One region of the Citrobacter sp. CFNIH10 genome, then DNA from elsewhere that is predicted to be linked to it. Evidence: predicted binding sites of a transcription regulator. Region 1 holds the regulator's gene; the other holds the start of a gene.
What was found. Region 1 encodes Fur, which represses iron uptake genes when iron is present. Its sites were predicted from a motif close to ATAATAATGAGAACNACTATCAA; they were not measured.
Positions count from the first base shown of each region.

Region 2: the regulator Fur is predicted to act here: its motif matches at 2,733-2,755, upstream of C2U53_RS20590 (TonB-dependent siderophore receptor).

Region 1 is NZ_CP026216.1:2,817,671-2,826,561, reverse strand. It holds gene seqA (replication initiation negative regulator SeqA) at 1-181, opposite strand, end outside; gene ybfF (esterase) at 372-1,145, shown strand; gene ybfE (LexA regulated protein) at 1,274-1,567, shown strand; gene fldA (flavodoxin FldA) at 1,717-2,247, shown strand; gene fur (ferric iron uptake transcriptional regulator) at 2,528-2,974, shown strand; gene tcuR (tricarballylate utilization LysR family transcriptional regulator TcuR) at 3,107-4,033, shown strand; gene tcuA (FAD-dependent tricarballylate dehydrogenase TcuA) at 4,131-5,534, shown strand; gene tcuB (tricarballylate utilization 4Fe-4S protein TcuB) at 5,521-6,660, shown strand; gene tcuC (tricarballylate/proton symporter TcuC) at 6,715-8,010, shown strand; gene chiQ (ChiQ/YbfN family lipoprotein) at 8,063-8,395, opposite strand; gene chiP (chitoporin) at 8,445-8,891, opposite strand, start outside.
Region 2 is NZ_CP026216.1:3,475,015-3,483,905, reverse strand. It holds gene mfd (transcription-repair coupling factor) at 1-227, shown strand, start outside; gene C2U53_RS20605 (L,D-transpeptidase family protein) at 427-1,392, shown strand; gene bhsA (multiple stress resistance protein BhsA) at 1,489-1,746, opposite strand; gene comR (TetR family copper-responsive transcriptional repressor ComR) at 1,990-2,625, shown strand; gene C2U53_RS20590 (TonB-dependent siderophore receptor) at 2,856-5,042, shown strand; gene C2U53_RS20585 (glycine zipper 2TM domain-containing protein) at 5,101-5,640, opposite strand; gene ndh (NADH-quinone dehydrogenase) at 5,826-7,130, opposite strand; gene ycfP (alpha/beta hydrolase YcfP) at 7,376-7,918, opposite strand; gene nagZ (beta-N-acetylhexosaminidase) at 7,940-8,891, opposite strand, start outside.

The sequences.
Region 1 (8,891 bases):
GTTTCGCCTCAGCAACAACCGGTTGCGCAGCGCGAACCTCTTTTGTCACTGGCGTGACGGGCTGTGATGCGGCGGAAAACTTCAACATACGCCGTAAAATCTCGGATGCGCTCTCGCCGATATGCTTCGTGTGGCTGGCAATATAGCTGTAGAGTTCATCATCAACTTCAATCGTTTTCATCTTAATCCAGTGCGGTGTCTTATCTGATCTGAAATACAAATCGTTGGGAGTATAGGAGCAAATCCCAACAGCGAATAGCGTCAAACCCGGCTGAACAAAAAACTCGGAGAAAACCGAAGTGGTTGCAGCCCAGTGGCAGAATGGTCAACATAATACCCTAACCCGACAGAGCGAAAAAAAGAACTTTGCCATGAAATTGAATATCCGAGCGCAATCCGCACAAAACCTGCACAATAATTCTCCCATCGTACTGGTTCACGGTTTATTTGGCAGTCTGGACAATCTGGGCGTGCTTGCTCGTGACCTGGTGAACGACCATGACATCATCCAGGTCGATATGCGTAACCACGGTCTCTCTCCTCGCGACCCGGTGATGAACTACCCGGCGATGGCGCAGGATCTACTGGATACGCTGGATGCGCAACACATCGAAAAAGCCACCTTCATTGGCCACTCTATGGGGGGTAAAGCGGTGATGGCGCTCAGCGCGCTGGCACCGGAACGCATCGATCGCTTAGTGGCTATCGATATCGCCCCGGTGGATTACCATGTCCGCCGCCACGACGAAATTTTCGCGGCTATCAACGCGGTGACGGCATCAGCGGCAAAAACTCGCCAGCAGGCGGCAGCGGTCATGCGCGAACATCTTAATGAAGAAGGCGTGATTCAATTTTTGCTGAAATCGTATGTTGACGGCGAGTGGCGCTTCAACGTGCCGGTACTGTGGGAACAATATCCGCATATCGTCGGCTGGGAGACAATACCCGCCTGGAATCATCCGGCGCTGTTTATCCCCGGCGGCAACTCCCCATACGTCACCGAGGCGTATCGCGACGATTTACTGGCACAGTTTCCGCAAGCACGTGCGCATGTGATTGCCGGGGCCGGTCACTGGGTGCATGCCGAAAAACCGGAGGCGGTGTTGCGCGCCATCCGTCGTTATCTTAATGAAACAGCTAACTGATTAAAAACTCAGCGTCCGTGCGCGATTACGCGTGTGAACGTTGGCGCGCCTCATTCGCTGATGTATGATGGCGCGCTATCCATCCGGGCAGAGGCCTGGCTGATTGTTTCCCCGAAGTCACCAATATCATGGCCAAAGAACAAACGGACCGTACGACACTAGATCTGTTCGCGCACGAGCGTCGCCCGGGACGACCGAAAACCAATCCGCTTTCACGCGATGAACAGCTGCGCATTAATAAGCGTAATCAACTCAAACGCGACAAAGTTCGCGGTCTTAAGCGTGTCGAACTCAAACTCAACGCAGAAGCTGTTGACGCGTTGAATGAGCTGGCGGAATCCCGAGAGATGAGCCGCAGTGAACTGATCGAAGAGATATTGATGGCCCAACTGGCAACGCTACGCGGCCAGGATCTCGCCTGAAATTATCCTCTCTCCCACTTTCGTGTAGCATGGAGTGCACTCGTATGCGTTTGCTATTTCCGCATACCTGACTGTTCTGCTATGATTGCCCTTATCTGTGGGCAATTCGCCACCACCATTTCAATAAGTTTCAAGAGGTTACTTTACTCATGGCAATCACTGGCATCTTTTTCGGCAGCGACACCGGGAATACCGAAAATATCGCAAAAATGATTCAAAAACAGCTTGGTAAAGACGTTGCCGATGTGCATGACATTGCAAAAAGCAGCAAGGAAGATCTCGAAAGTTATGACATTCTGCTGCTTGGCATCCCAACCTGGTACTACGGTGAAGCGCAGTGTGACTGGGACGACTTCTTCCCTACCCTCGAAGACATCGATTTTAACGGCAAACTGGTCGCACTGTTCGGCTGTGGCGATCAGGAAGATTATGCAGAATACTTCTGCGACGCGTTAGGCACAATCCGCGATATCATTGAGCCGCGCGGTGCAACCATCGTGGGTCACTGGCCGACCGCTGGCTATCATTTTGAAGCCTCCAAAGGTCTGGCGGATGATGACCATTTTGTCGGTCTGGCGATTGACGAAGACCGTCAGCCGGAACTGACCGCCGAGCGCGTGGAAAAATGGGTGAAGCAGATCTCTGAAGAATTGCACCTTGATGAGATCATCAACGCCTGATGTACGGCGGCGCAGACAAGGTTTGCGCCGCATCAATAGACAGAACCAATCAAAATAATTGCTACAAATTTGTAACTTTCTTGCCCATCCCTGTACAATGTGCGGGAGTTTTTAGGTGGCGCTCTCATTTCCAGGCAATACCGACTATTTATTAACATTTGCCAGAGGCTTGCAGTTTTCATTTAGACACGGCAGTCCTATAATGAAACGCATTATCCCGAGTGCAATTTCTGTCACTTCTTGTATGAAGTGAATCGTTTAGCAACAGGACAGATTCCGCATGACTGACAACAATACCGCATTAAAGAAGGCTGGCCTGAAAGTAACGCTTCCACGTTTAAAGATTCTGGAAGTTCTTCAGGGACCGGATAACCATCACGTCAGTGCGGAAGATTTATACAAACGACTGATCGACATGGGTGAAGAAATTGGTCTGGCGACCGTGTATCGCGTGCTGAACCAGTTTGATGACGCCGGTATCGTAACCCGCCACAATTTTGAAGGCGGCAAATCCGTTTTCGAGCTGACCCAGCAGCATCATCACGATCACCTGATTTGCCTTGATTGCGGCAAAGTGATCGAATTTAGCGATGAGTCTATTGAAGCGCGCCAGCGTGAGATCGCGTCGAAGCATGGCATTCGTCTGACGAACCATAGCCTCTACCTCTATGGCCACTGCGCTGAAGGCGATTGCCGCGAAAACGAACACGCGCATGACGCGAAATAATCTGCATTATTCTGAAAAGCCAACCTGCCGGTTGGCTTTTTTTATGCCTGCCATTCCCTACTCAGCGCTTTCTTCTGCCTGCATGTTGCTTTAATGTAAAATATATCACCCTGCTTCGTCCGGAGAATCGAAATGGAACTTCGCCAGCTACGTTACTTTGTCCGTATTGTAGAAACCGGCAGTATGGGCAGCGCGGCGCTCGATCTCGACATCGGCGTGTCCGCCCTGAGCCAGCAGATGACGCGGCTGGAAAACGAACTCGCGATCCGCCTGTTGCAGCGAACCTCGCGCGGCGTCACGCCCACTAACGCCGGTCTGGCCTTTTACTCGCAGGCACAACTGGCGCTACGCCACGCCGATGATGCGATCCTGGCCGCTCGCGAGGCGCGTCTTTCGGGACACGTCAGCGTCGGCATGGCCCCCAGCACCGCCTCCATCCTGGGAATACCGTTTATTCATGCCATGCGGGAATATTACGCCGACGTTCGCCTGCATGTGGTGGAAAGCCTGTCGGGTAATCTGGAACGGATGATCAACACGCGCCAGATTGATCTGGCGGTCGTGTTTCAAAAAGAGAAGATCCTGCGCTGGAGCGCCAGACCGGTTCTTGAGGAGCGCCTGTTTCTGATTGGCACACACGAGCTGCTGGCGGATATTCCGGATGACACCATAACGCCTGCTCAACTGGCGAATATTCCCCTGATCATGCCAAGCCAGGGACACGGCCTGCGTGGCAGACTGGAAGCCATCTGTCAGGAACACGGACTGAAGGTCGATATTGCCACGGAAATTGACGGCCTGACGTTACTGATGCGCGCCGTTGGCAGCGGACTCGGCGCCACGCTGCAACCCGGTGCAGCCATTTCGCATCTTGAGAGGGAAGCGCTAAGAGTGATCGGCGTCCATAATCCTGTCCTCAGCCGCCCCAATTTTCTGGTCAGTCTGTCGGACGATGAACTCACCCCTGCCGGTCTTGCAGCCCGCGTAATACTCACAAAAGTCATGCGTGAACTCGTTGAAACCGGTCATTGGCCGGGCGCAACCCTTTACGCTCCCTAAACCCCTCTTTAGCTATTCGTCATAGCGCCCATACAATCAGCACGTATACATTTCAATTACAAATTTAACAAATAGTTAAATGGTAATGGAGTAGACGATGGTTGATGTACTGGTGATTGGCGGTGGTAATGCCGCGTTATGTGCCGCCTTAACCGCCCGTGAGGCAGGAGCTTCCGTGCTGCTGTTAGAGGCTGCGCCCCGGGAATGGCGCGGCGGGAATTCCCAACACACGCGCAATTTACGCTGTATGCACGATGCGCCACAGGATGTGCTGGTCGAGAGTTATCCCGAAGAGGAGTTCTGGCAGGATCTCTGGCGTGTCACCGAAGGCAATACCAATGAAGCGTTGGCGCGACTGGTGATCCGGACCTCTTCCCAGTGTCGCGACTGGATGCGTCAGCACGGCGTTAATTTTCAGCCTCCGCTCTCTGGCGCGCTGCACGTGGCGCGTACCAATGCCTTCTTCATGGGCGGCGGTAAAGCCCTCGTGAACGCCTATTACCGCAGCGCAGAAAAGCTGGGGGTACAGATTCGCTACAACACGCCGGTACAGGCACTTGAATTGCACAACGGCGAATTCATCGCAGCCCTGGCAGGCCACGAGCGCATTGAGGCGAAAGCCTGCGTACTCGCCGCCGGTGGATTTGAATCCAACCGCGAATGGCTGCGCGACGCCTGGGGAGAGAACGCTCGTGGCGAATGGCCAGCCGATAACTTCCTCATTCGCGGCACCCGCTTTAATCAGGGCGTCTTGCTCAAATTTATGATCGATGCCGGTGCTGACATTATCGGCGATCCGTCTCAGTCCCACTGTGTGGCAATTGATGCCCGGGCCCCGTTGTACGACGGCGGCATTTGTACCCGCGTGGATTGCGTCTCACTGGGTGTGGTAGTCAACCGGGACGCGGAGCGCTTTTACGATGAAGGCGAAGATTTCTGGCCGAAACGCTATGCCATCTGGGGGCGTCTGGTTGCCCACCAGCCGGGGCAGATTGGCTACTCCATTATCGACAGCAAAGCGATCGGTCACTTTATGCCGCCGGTTTTCCCCGGCGCACAGGCCAATACGCTGAGTGAACTGGCCCGCCAGTTGGGGCTGGATCCCGAACGCTTTACCCATACCGTGGAGCACTACAATCAGGCCTGTCAGCCGGGTCAGTTTGATCACACGAAGCTGGACAACTGCGCGACGCAGGGCCTGACGCCACCGAAAACGCACTGGGCGCGGCCTATTGATACGCCCCCCTACTACGGTTATGCCCTGCGACCGGGGATCACCTTTACCTACCTGGGACTGAAAGTGAATGAACACGCTGCGGTTCACTTCGCAGGCACCCCCAGCCGTAACCTGTTCGTTGCCGGTGAGATGATGGCTGGCAACGTACTGGGCAAGGGCTATACCGCCGGTGTCGGCATGTCCATCGGCACCACGTTTGGTCGCATCGCAGGTAAAGAAGCCGCGCAGGCAGCACGTAAGGAGGCGCATCATGAAGCAGCTTGAAAAACTGATCATCGAGGCCAAAATTCTCACCGAGCCAGAAGCTGAAGTCGAGCGGGTGATGCAGGTGTGTAATGCCTGTCGCTATTGCGAAGGGTTTTGCGCCGTGTTCCCGGCGATGACGCAACGGCTGGAATTTGGCAAAGCGGACATTAACTATCTGGCAAACCTGTGCCATAACTGCGGCGCCTGTCTGCACGCCTGCCAGTATGCGCCGCCCCATGAGTTTGCGATCAACGTGCCGAAAGCAATGGCGGAAGTGCGTCTGGAAACGTATCAACACTACGCACAACCGGCGGCCTTCGGAGCGCTGTATCGCCAGGCTGGCGTTACCGTGACGCTGGCACTGGTCTTTAGTCTGATCCTCTTTTTACTCCTCGCGATGGGGCTGAAGGGATCGCTACTCCATCCGCCGCTGGCCGGTGATTTCTACCAAATCTTCCCGCACAACCTGCTGGCATGGATGTTTGGATCGGTTTTCATGCTGGCGATCGGTTTACTAATGGCAGGGGTGATCCGCTTCTGGCGCGAGATCTCTCCCGTCGGGCCGCGTCCGGCGGAAATTGCCGAAGCGTCGCACAACGCGCTGACGCTGAAATACCTCGACGGCGGACATGGCAAAGGCTGCAACGAGGCGGACGATGCTTTCACATTGATGCGTCGTCGTTTCCACCATTTCACCTTCTACGGCTTTATGCTCTGTTTCGCCGCGACCGTGGTGGCGACGGGTTACCACTACTTCGCCGGTTGGGAAGCCCCCTACCCGTTCTTCAGCGTGCCGGTCATGCTTGGCACGCTCGGAGGAATCGGTTTAATTGTCGGCCCGGCAGGCCTGCTGTGGTTAAACCTTAAGCGCTCGCCACTGCATGGCGACGCGCGACAGAAACCGATGGATCGCGGTTTTATTTTACTGCTGCTCCTGACCAGCCTGACCGGTATAGGTTTGCTGGCGGGAAGAGACACCTCATGGATGGGGATCCTGCTTGCCATCCATCTTGGCGTGGTCATGGCGCTTTTTTTGACCATTCCATACGGAAAATTTGCCCACGGATTTTACCGCTGCGCGTCTTTACTCAAATGGGCGATTGAGAAGCGACGTGGAAAACAGGCGGGGGTCGCAGGCGACTAACCCGCAAACTCTTACCTCTATACATAATTATGATAAGACAGTGGAGCAACTTCAATGACTCAACAACCATCGCGCGCTGGCACGTTCGGCGCAATACTGCGTGTGACCAGCGGTAATTTTCTCGAACAGTTCGATTTTTTCCTGTTTGGTTTTTACGCCACTTATATCGCAAAGACGTTTTTTCCTGCCGAAAGTGAGTTTGCCGCATTAATGCTTACTTTTGCCGTTTTTGGCTCCGGATTTTTAATGCGCCCTATCGGGGCCGTGGTGTTGGGCGCATATATCGACAGGATCGGCCGACGGAAAGGGCTGATGGTCACCCTGACGATTATGGGCTGCGGCACGCTGCTCATCGCCCTCGTGCCGGGTTATCAGACTATCGGCCTGCTGGCTCCTGTGCTGGTCCTGGTGGGGCGTCTGCTACAGGGATTTTCTGCTGGCGTCGAACTGGGCGGCGTCTCTGTTTATCTTTCTGAGATCGCCACGCCAGGCAATAAAGGCTTTTACACCAGTTGGCAATCGGCCAGCCAGCAGGTGGCGATTGTCGTCGCCGCGCTGATCGGCTACGGTCTGAATGTCACGCTGGGACACGATGAAATCTCCGAATGGGGTTGGCGAATCCCGTTCTTCATTGGCTGCATGATTATTCCGCTGATTTTTGTTCTTCGACGTTCGCTACAGGAAACTGAAGCCTTTTTACAACGTAAACACCGTCCGGACACCCGGGAAATTTTTACCACCATTGCTAAAAACTGGCGCATCATCACCGCGGGTACCCTGCTGGTGGCGATGACGACCACGACCTTTTATTTTATTACTGTCTATACCCCCACTTACGGGAGAACGGTGTTGAACCTGAGCGCGCGTGACAGCCTGGTAGTCACCATGCTGGTAGGGATTTCTAACTTCATCTGGCTGCCGATTGGCGGCGCTATCTCTGATCGGATCGGGCGACGCCCGGTGCTGATGGGCATCACCTTGCTCGCCCTCGTCACCACCTGGCCGGTGATGAACTGGCTTACCGCTGCCCCTGACTTCACCCGCATGACGCTGGTGCTGCTCTGGTTCTCGTTCTTTTTTGGCATGTATAACGGCGCGATGGTGGCGGCCCTGACCGAAGTGATGCCGGTTTATGTCCGAACCGTGGGTTTTTCGCTGGCCTTTAGTCTTGCGACAGCGATTTTCGGCGGCCTGACGCCTGCTATCTCCACCGCATTGGTCCAGTTGACCGGCGATAAGAGTTCTCCGGGGTGGTGGCTCATGTGCGCGGCGCTGTGCGGACTCGCCGCAACGGCAATGCTGTTTGTTCGTCTCAGCCGTGGCTATCAGACAGCAGAGAATAAGCTCTGAAACGCAAGCGGGCGGAGAGATATCTCCGCCCGCTTTATGTTGTCTCTGACGTTTACTTCGCCGTATTGTTACTGCGAATTTCCTGCCAGATCTTATCGCAATCGGCTTTGACAGCCTGATCGTTACCGGTACGTGTCGCCTGAATACACTGCTGGTAATCCAGCACACGAACACTTTCCTGATTTGCAAACTGTTGATGTTGTTTTTCTTTTTTCAGCACATCCAGCACGCTCTGGCAGGCTTCGATTTTCTCGGGCGATCCCTGTGCCGTGTTGATACAGGCGCTATACGCCTCTTTCAACCGACTATCTTCTTTCGGCGCCGTTGACGGTGCGCAGGCCACCAGTCCCGGGGCCATTACGGCGATGAGTATCAGTTTTTTCATAGCATGGTCCTCAACGAGGCGGCAGGCACAAGGCCTGCCGCTGTTGGCATTAGAAGATGGTGAACGGTGCAATCACAATGAACTTCACGTCGCGCTCATCCTGGAAGATGTTGCCGTAACCGCCGCCCCAGCTCGGGATGTTGGAGTGGTTGTCATATTCGGTGAAGTGCAGTTTAAACATGGTGCCTTTCGCACGACCGTCCTGCAGGGTGTAGACCGCATCCAGGCTGTATGACGATTCTTCAATGGTACGGTTTTTGTCGTAGTACGCATCCGGGTTGCTCTGCCAGGTAGACGGTTTCGCGTCCCAGGCATACACATAAGAAGCCCCGACGGCCCAGCCTGGCAGGTTCCAGTTCTTCAGGTCATACATCGCGCCAAAGAAGACCGCTTTTTCGCCGTTGGCGTTGAAGTCTGAACGGTTATCCCACCAGATATCCAGACGACCGTTGGATGACGCATAGGTCGGCGTCATACGTTGCAGGAAGAACCCTTG
Region 2 (8,891 bases), 660 kb from region 1:
GTATCCGCAAACTGGAAGGCAATGAGAAAGGCGGCACTATCGAATTCGCCGAGAAGAACCATGTTAACCCAGGCTGGCTGATTGGACTGCTGCAAAAACAGCCGCAGCACTTCCGTCTTGACGGGCCGACCCGACTGAAGTTCATCCAGGATCTGACCGAGCGGAAAACGCGGATGGACTGGGTGCGTCAGTTTATGCAGCAACTGGAAGAAAACGCCGTAGCGTGATTGAGTGGTGCCGGATGGCGGTTGCGCCTTATCCGGCCTACACATCGATTCCTGGCCGTAGGCCTGATAAGCGCCGCGCTATCAGGCAAGGTTCCGCGATCTTTACAACTCTTTGCACTTCCCTTGCATTTAAAGACACGCCGCCCCGCCATAATTATTATTGGATTCTTCTGGCATAATAACCCTTTGATTTGTGATGATAATGAACAAGATGCGACTTTCCCGCTGGCTGGCCTTTTTTGCGCTCGCCGCCAGCATTACGCTTGCGCTTCCCGCACAGGCGAATACCTGGCCTCTTCCTCCGCCTGGCAGCAAACTGGTTGGGGAAAATAAGTACCACGTTGTTGAAAATAACGGAGGTTCGCTGGAAGCCATCGCGAAAAAATATAACGTCGGTTTTCTCGCGCTGTTGCAGGCGAATCCCGGCGTGGATCCCTACGTTCCCCGCGCGGGCAGCGTGCTGACCATCCCCTTGCAGACGCTGCTACCGGATGCTCCGCGTGAAGGCATTGTTATCAACCTGGCTGAACTGCGTCTCTACTACTACCATCCGGGGAAAAATTCGGTCACCGTCTACCCTATCGGCATTGGCCAGTTGGGCGGTGATACCCTGACTCCAACGATGGTCACGACAGTCTCCGACAAGCGCGCCAACCCAACCTGGACGCCGACGGCGAATATCCGTGCCCGCTATAAAGCGCAAGGAATTATCCTTCCGGCGGTGGTGCCTGCCGGACCGGATAACCCGATGGGACACCATGCCATTCGCTTAGCGGCGTATGGTGGCGTCTATCTGCTGCATGGCACCAACGCTGATTTCGGTATCGGCATGCGCGTCAGTTCTGGCTGTATCCGCCTGCGTGATGGCGATATTGAGACCCTGTTCAGACAGGTTACACCGGGCACCAAAGTGAATATCATCAATACCCCGATCAAAGCCTCGGTTGAGCCGGACGGGACGCGGCTGGTCGAAGTCCACCAGCCGCTGTCGAAAAATATAGATGATGACCCGCAGGTTCTGCCTATCGTATTGAACAGCACTCTGCAATCGTTTAAAGATTCCGCACAGACGGACGCGGCGGTGATGCAGCATGTGATGGACGTTCGTTCCGGTATGCCGGTCGATGTCCGACGCCATCGCGAGGTGGATCAGCAGTCGATGTAACGATTCCGGACATGAAAAAGCCCCGCTGAAATACAATCAGCGGGGCTTTTTTTATCACGTTATTTTGCAGCAGCAGGCATCAATGAGGGTTAATGGTTATTTATAAATTACCGCGGTACCGTGCAGGTTGTTTGGACCCGTTACAGAAGTAATGCGGAATGATTTCGCCCCCATGGCATCCGCTTTCTGCGCCAGTTCGTCCTGCAATGAACTCAGGTTAGTCCCTGCATTTGCAGAGATGGTGCCGACTTTTTGCTGACCGGCAGGCGTGGACTGAACTTCTACAGCCGCGAAGCTTGCGAATGACAGTGAACTCAGAACAGCAGCAGCGATGAGGGTTTTTACGTTTTTCATAATAGTGACCTTTTGCAGATGATTGGGCGTCGTAAGCATTTACTTAACGATCGATAGATAAATGATAGATGTGATCCAGGTCACACGTCAACTCATTTTTTATAACGATCGTTATATAAAAACAAAAGCACTTATCTTTCATACAACTAAGCAGAAAAACTTTTTCTCACGAATGCGCTGGAGCCTGTGCGGGTTTATTTTTATAATGGTTGCTCACTAAGCCCATTAAGGTACAACGGCATCATGACAACTGAATCGACAGGTTGTGTTAAAAAAAGCCGTGGCCGACCAAAAGTGTTCGACAGGGAAGCCGCGCTTGATAAGGCCATGACACTCTTCTGGCAGCACGGTTATGAAGCAACATCGCTTTCTGACCTTGTTGAAGCGACGGGTGCGAAAGCGCCAACGCTGTATGCGGAATTCACCAATAAAGAGGGTCTGTTCCGCGCGGTGCTGGACAGATACATCGCCCGCTTCGCGGCAAAACATGAAGCGCAGTTATTCTGCGAAGAGAAAAGCGTTGAAGCGGCACTGGAGGATTACTTCACCGCAGTGGCAACCTGTTTCACCAGCAAAGACACCCCCGCTGGCTGCTTTATGATTAATACCTCCGCGACGCTTGCCGCCGCGTCACGCGATATTGCGCATACGGTGAAATCACGTCACGCCATGCAGGAACAAACCCTGACGCAATTTCTTCGTCAACGGCAGGAACGCGGCGAGATCCCGGCGCACTGCAATGTGCAACATCTTGCCGAGTATCTGAGCTGCATTTTGCAGGGGATGTCCATCAGCGCCCGGGAAGGCGCCAGTTTCGACAAGCTGCAGCAAATCACCCACACTACCCTACGCCTGTGGCCTGAACTGCTGAAGACCTGATCGCTTTGTTGACCGGGAAACGTCATTTCCCGGTCCTTCCACACCATGATTCCCGCATAATAACTAATGTTATCACTGAGTTAGGTTCACTTTTTTGTAAAAAAACATTGATAATAACAATTATTATCAGCAATATTCGCATTTGATTTTGTATCTGTTTCACAATGTAACAGCCGGCTACGACCGGTGAAAACCTTCACCTGCACAGATATTTTCAGAAAGGAATGCGAATGAATAAGCGTCTTTGGGTTCTCAACCCTGTCCTGTTAGCCCTGACTCTGCCCGCTGCGGCGGCGCAAACAGAAGAAGAAAACCTCATCGTCAGCGCTAACCGTAGCCAGAAAACTGTCGCCGAGATGGCACAGACCACCTGGGTCATTGAAGGCCAGGAGATTGAGCAACAGGTTCAGGGCGGCAAAGAGTTCAAAGACGTGTTGGCGCAACTGATTCCGGGCATCGATGTAAGCAGCCAGGGACGTACCAACTACGGAATGAACATGCGTGGTCGTGCGATTGTCGTGCTGATCGACGGCGTACGCCTGAATTCTTCACGTACCGACAGTCGTCAGCTGGATTCTATCGATCCCTTTAACATCGCCCACATTGAGGTCATTTCAGGCGCAACCTCGCTATATGGCGGCGGCAGTACCGGCGGCTTAATCAACGTTGTGACCAAAAAAGGCCAGCCGGACCGCCAGGTTGACCTTGAACTGGGCAGCAAATCGGGTTTTAACAACAGCAACGATCACGACGAGCGCGTTGCCGCTGCGGTCAGCGGTGGAACGGATCGCGCGTCTGGTCGACTGTCCGTAGCCTATCAGCGCTTTGGCGGCTGGTACGACGGTAACGGTGATGCCCTGATGCTCGACAACACGCAAACCGGCCTGCAGCACTCCGATCGTCTGGACGTAATGGGGACCGGCACCCTCGATATCGATGACAACCGCCAGATACAGTTGGTCACCCAGTACTACAAGAGTCAGGGCGATGAAGATTACGGGTTATACCTGGGCGAAAACATGTCCGCCGTTACCGGTAGCGGCACCGCCAGCACACGCAGCGGACTGAGTTCAGACCGTATTCCGGGGACGGAGCGCCATCTGATCAGCCTGCAATACTCTGACGCGGACTTCTTCGGCCAGAATCTGGTCAGCCAAATCTATTACCGCGACGAGTCGCTAAAGTTCTACCCCTTCCCGACGCTCAGCAAAGGTCAGGTGACCAGCTTCTCGGCGTCGCAGCAGGATACCGACCAGTTCGGCGCCAAAATCACTCTCAACAGTCAGTTGATGGACAACTGGGAGCTGACGTGGGGCGTCGATGCGGATCATGAAACCTTCGACTCCAACCAGAAGTTCTTCGATCTGGCCTGGTCTGTGCCGTCAGGCGGGATGGACAATCGCACGGCCTACACGACCGGACGTTATCCCGGTTACAGCATCACCAACTTCGCTCCGTTCCTGCAAAGCAGTTACGACATTAACGACATCTTCACTCTGAGCGGTGGCGTGCGCTATCAATGGACAGAAAACCGGGTTGATGATTTCGTGGGTTACGCGCAACAACAGGGGATTGCCAACGGTTTAGCAAGTTCAGCCGATGCTATCCCTGGCGGCAAAACCGATTACGACAATTTCTTGTTCAATGCCGGGCTGTTGGCGCATCTCACCGAACGCCAGCAGACATGGTTTAACTTCTCCCAGGGCGTTGAGCTACCGGATCCCGGGAAATACTACGGCAACGGCACTTACCAGTTGGTGGGCGATCATTATCAGCTCCAGCGCAGCGTGAACGTGGCGGATTCGCGTCTTGAAGGGATCAAGGTCAATTCGTATGAGCTGGGCTGGCGTTATACCGGCGATAATCTGCGTACCCAGCTGGCGGCGTACTATTCGACGTCCGATAAGTCGATTGTGATTAACCGCAGCGATATGACGATCCGCGTGGAACCTGACGATCGCCGGATTTACGGTGTGGAAGGCGCGGCGGATTACTTCATCCCTGACACTGACTGGAGTCTCGGTGCGAACTTTAACGTCCTGAAATCTGAAGTGAAAAAGAACGGAAAATGGGAAAAATGGGACGTAACGCTCGCGTCGCCGTCCAAAGCCACCGCCTGGGTCGGCTGGGCGCCCGAGCCGTGGTCGCTGCGGGTTCAGACCCAACAGTCGTTTGATCTCACCGATGCCAGCGGCAACAAGCTGGATGGCTATAACACCGTGGACTTTATTGGCAGCTATCAACTCCCGCTGGGCAAACTGACCTTCAGCATTGAAAACCTGCTGGATGAAGATTACACCACCCTGTGGGGACAGCGCGCGCCATTGCTGTACAGCCCAACCTATGGCAGTCCATCGCTGTACGAATATAAGGGCCGGGGTCGTACCTTTGGTCTGAACTACGCCTTAACTTTCTGATAAAAAAAAGCCCCTCAGCCTGAGCGAATGAGGGGCTAACTTACAGAGTACCGCTTTTTTACGCGTTGTTATTCAGAATCAGCTGGCCGTTATTATCCAGCGGGATCTGTGTGCCGGGATCTTTGTCCATGCGAATCTTGCCCTGCTGGTCGCCAATCTTATAGGTGACATCGTAACCAAGCATTTTTTCCGACTTGTCATAGACGGTTTTACAGCGCTGCTGCGTGGACGTATAGGTGTCGTTTTCCTGCATCGAGCCCTGGATCTGGTTACCGGCGTAACCGCCCCCCAACGCCCCGACCACCGTTGCCACATCCTTACCTCGTCCGCCGCCGAACTGATGACCAATCACGCCACCAGCAACCGCCCCCAGCACTGAACCGGTAATGCGGTTCTCATCCTGGACAGGCTTGCGATGCGTCACCGTCACGTTGCGACACTCCTGCCGCGGCGTCTTAATCGTCTCTTTGATAGGTGTTGCAGAAACCACCTGAGCATACTGTGGGCCACGATCAAACACGTTAAGACTGGCAACCGCCGCCACACCCAGCGCAGCAGCTACGCCAATCCCTATACCCGCCAACATCGATTTATTCACGGGAGATCCTCCTTCTTTGCTATTGGTTACAATTTTGCAACCAATGCAATAAGAAGCCCATCAGACTGCGGATGAAAATATCGTTGGTCGTCGTTAAAACAGGATGATTCAGAGAACTCTGAAGGAAGAGGCAGAACGGAGAAGGCACTCAGCACCGCCAACGGGCGATGCTGAGTCAGGCGGGATTAATGCAGTTTCAGACGCGGGCGGATCACACGGTTAATGCTGCCCACCAGCATCATCAGACCGGTTTTAAAATAGCCGTGCAGTGCGATCTGGTGCATACGGTACAGTGAGATGTAGACGAAACGAGCAATACGCCCTTCCACCATCATCGACCCTTTGGTCAGATTGCCCATCAGACTGCCGACGGTCGAGAAGTTGGAGAGCGACACCAGCGAGCCGTGGTCTTTGTACTGATACGCTTTCAGCGACTTACCGTTCATCTGTGCCAGAATATTGTTCATCGCACAGGTCGCCATCTGATGCGCAGCCTGAGCACGTGGCGGCACAAAGCCCCCTTCCGGACGCGCACAGGAAGCACAGTCGCCAATCGCGTAAACATCAGGATCGCGGGTGGTTTGCAACGTCGGTTCGACCACCAGTTGGTTAATCCGGTTGGTCTCCAGACCGCCAATCTCTTTCATAAAGTCCGGCGCTTTGATGCCCGCCGCCCAGACCATCAGATCGGCTTCAATATATTCACCGTCTTTAGTGTGCAGGCCGCCCGCATCCGCGCTGGTCACCATCGTCTGGGTCAGTACGCGAACGCCGAGTTTCGTTAATTCGTTATGCGCCGCCGAAGAAATACGCGGTGGCAGTGCAGGCAGAATACGTTCACCGGCTTCCACCAGCGTCACGTTCAGCGCGTCGTTGGTCAGTCCTTTGTAGCCGTAGCTGTGAAGCTGTTTCACTGCGTTATGCAATTCTGCCGACAGTTCTACGCCCGTCGCGCCGCCACCGACAATCGCAATATTCACCTTACCGTTCGCGCCCAGATTGGCGGAATACTTCAGGAACAGGTTCAGCATTTCCTGGTGGAAACGACGCGCCTGATGCGGGTTATCCAGGAAGATACAGTGTTCTTTCACGCCCGGCGTGTTGAAGTCGTTGGAGGTGCTACCCAGCGCCATCACCAGCGTGTCATAGGCAATTTTGCGTTCAGGCACCAGCAGCTCACCTTTCTCATCGCGCAGTTCTGCGATAGTGATGGTTTTCGCTTCGCGATCGATGTTCATCACCGAGCCCAACTGGAACTGGAAGCCATGGTTACGGGCATGCGCCAGATAGCTCAGCGCGTCCACGCCTTCATCCAGCGAACCGGTCGCCACTTCGTGCAGCAAGGGTTTCCACAGGTGGCTGTGGTTTCTGTCAACCAGCGTAATTTTCGCTTTTTTCTTGCGACCCAGCTTGTGTCCCAACTGCGTCGCCATTTCCAGCCCGCCAGCTCCCCCGCCGACAATCACGATCTTTTTCAATGGTGTAGTCAACGTGACCCCCTTAAAATGATTAACCAATTGTTAATTAAACGTTATAAACATAGCCTTTAATTAACAACAAGTTACGACAATGAAAATGTCCTTCGAGAGTGAGAATAACACATGCGGTGCATTGGTCATACCAAAATTGATGTGTATCAAGTTTTGCTGCTGAAAAGATAGACAACGCCAGAAAAACAGGCAAAAAAAACCAGCCCGAAGGCTGGCTTAATTCGACAATTCTGACAGACAAGGGGTCAACCCAGGGTCTTAAACGCTTTGATGCGCTGCAAGTGCGGCGAAATATTCTTAAACTTATGTGTCTGCTCTTCGTCCCACACGATCTCATAGAAATGGTGGAGCTCTTCTGACGACCGTTGGCTGTTCAGGGCTTCGTCATGACGCGAGAGAATAACCAGGCAACGATCGCGATTCTTCTCACGGAAGTTGGTCACGCACTTAGTGGCGATATCGGCATACTCTTCCGGACGATCGATCTTGCCTTCCATGTTCTCATACGGAAACAGGTTCGGATTAAACACCACCTGGCGAACATCGCAGAGAAAACCAATGCGTTCTGCCCAGTAGCCGCCGAGGCCAACGCCGCAAATCAACGGTCGCTCATCAACATTAAGCTGCAACATTTTGTCCACTTCTTTCAGCAGATGCTGCATGTCATGTTTCGGATGACGCGTGCTGTAGCTTATCAGTCTGACGTCCGGGTCGATAAACTGCAGCTGCAAGACTTTTTCGTGGTTTCCCGGACTGTTAGAGTCGAAACCGTGTAAATAGATAATCATCGCATCCTCACCAAACGTGCGTTAATGACCTGCTTTCTCTTCCTGCCAGCGTTCATGTAACTGGTTGAGCTGCGCGCTGACGGTTTTCCAGCGTGCCGAGTCCATCAGTTCCTGACGCGAAAATGAACCTTTATGATACAAACGTGTAACACGCTCTGCATTGATCGGCGACAGATTATCTAACACACTGACCGCCCCTTTACGATTATTGCAGACCAGAATCATATCACAACCCGCATCCAGCGATGCCTGCCCACGCTCAGCATAGCTGCCCATGATCGCGGCCCCTTCCATCGACAGATCATCAGAGAAAATGACGCCGTCAAAACCTAACTCCTGACGCAGAACTGTTTTCAGCCAGTGCGGAGAGCCGCTCGCCGGACGCGGATCAACGTCGCTGTAAATGACGTGCGCCGGCATGATAGCGTCCAGCTTGTTTTCGGTAATCAGCGTGCGGAACACGGACATATCTTTCGCCCGAATTTCCGCTTCCGGACGCGGATCGGTCGGCGTCTCTTTATGCGAATCGGCGGTTACCGCGCCGTGTCCAGGGAAATGTTTGCCGGTGGTTTTCATTCCTGCCGCGTGCATACCGTCAATAAAACGGGTCGCCATCGCCAGCGCTTTGATCGGGTCAGCATGATAGGAACGTTCGCCAATCGCGGCGCTGATATGCCCGACATCCAGTACCGGCGCAAAGCTGATATCAATATCCATCGCGATCATTTCACTGGCCATCAGCCATCCGGCCTCTTCCGCCAGTTTACCGCCTGTTTCCAGCCCGTGCAGCGCCGCAAAAGACTGTGCGGCGGGCAGTCGGGTGAATCCTTCCCGGAAACGCTGTACGCGCCCGCCTTCTTGATCGACGGCCACTACCAGATGGTTGCGCGACGCCGCACGGATCTGGCGCACCAGTTCACGTAACTGTTCCGGGTCGTGGTAATTGCGCGTAAACAGAATCAAACCGCCCACC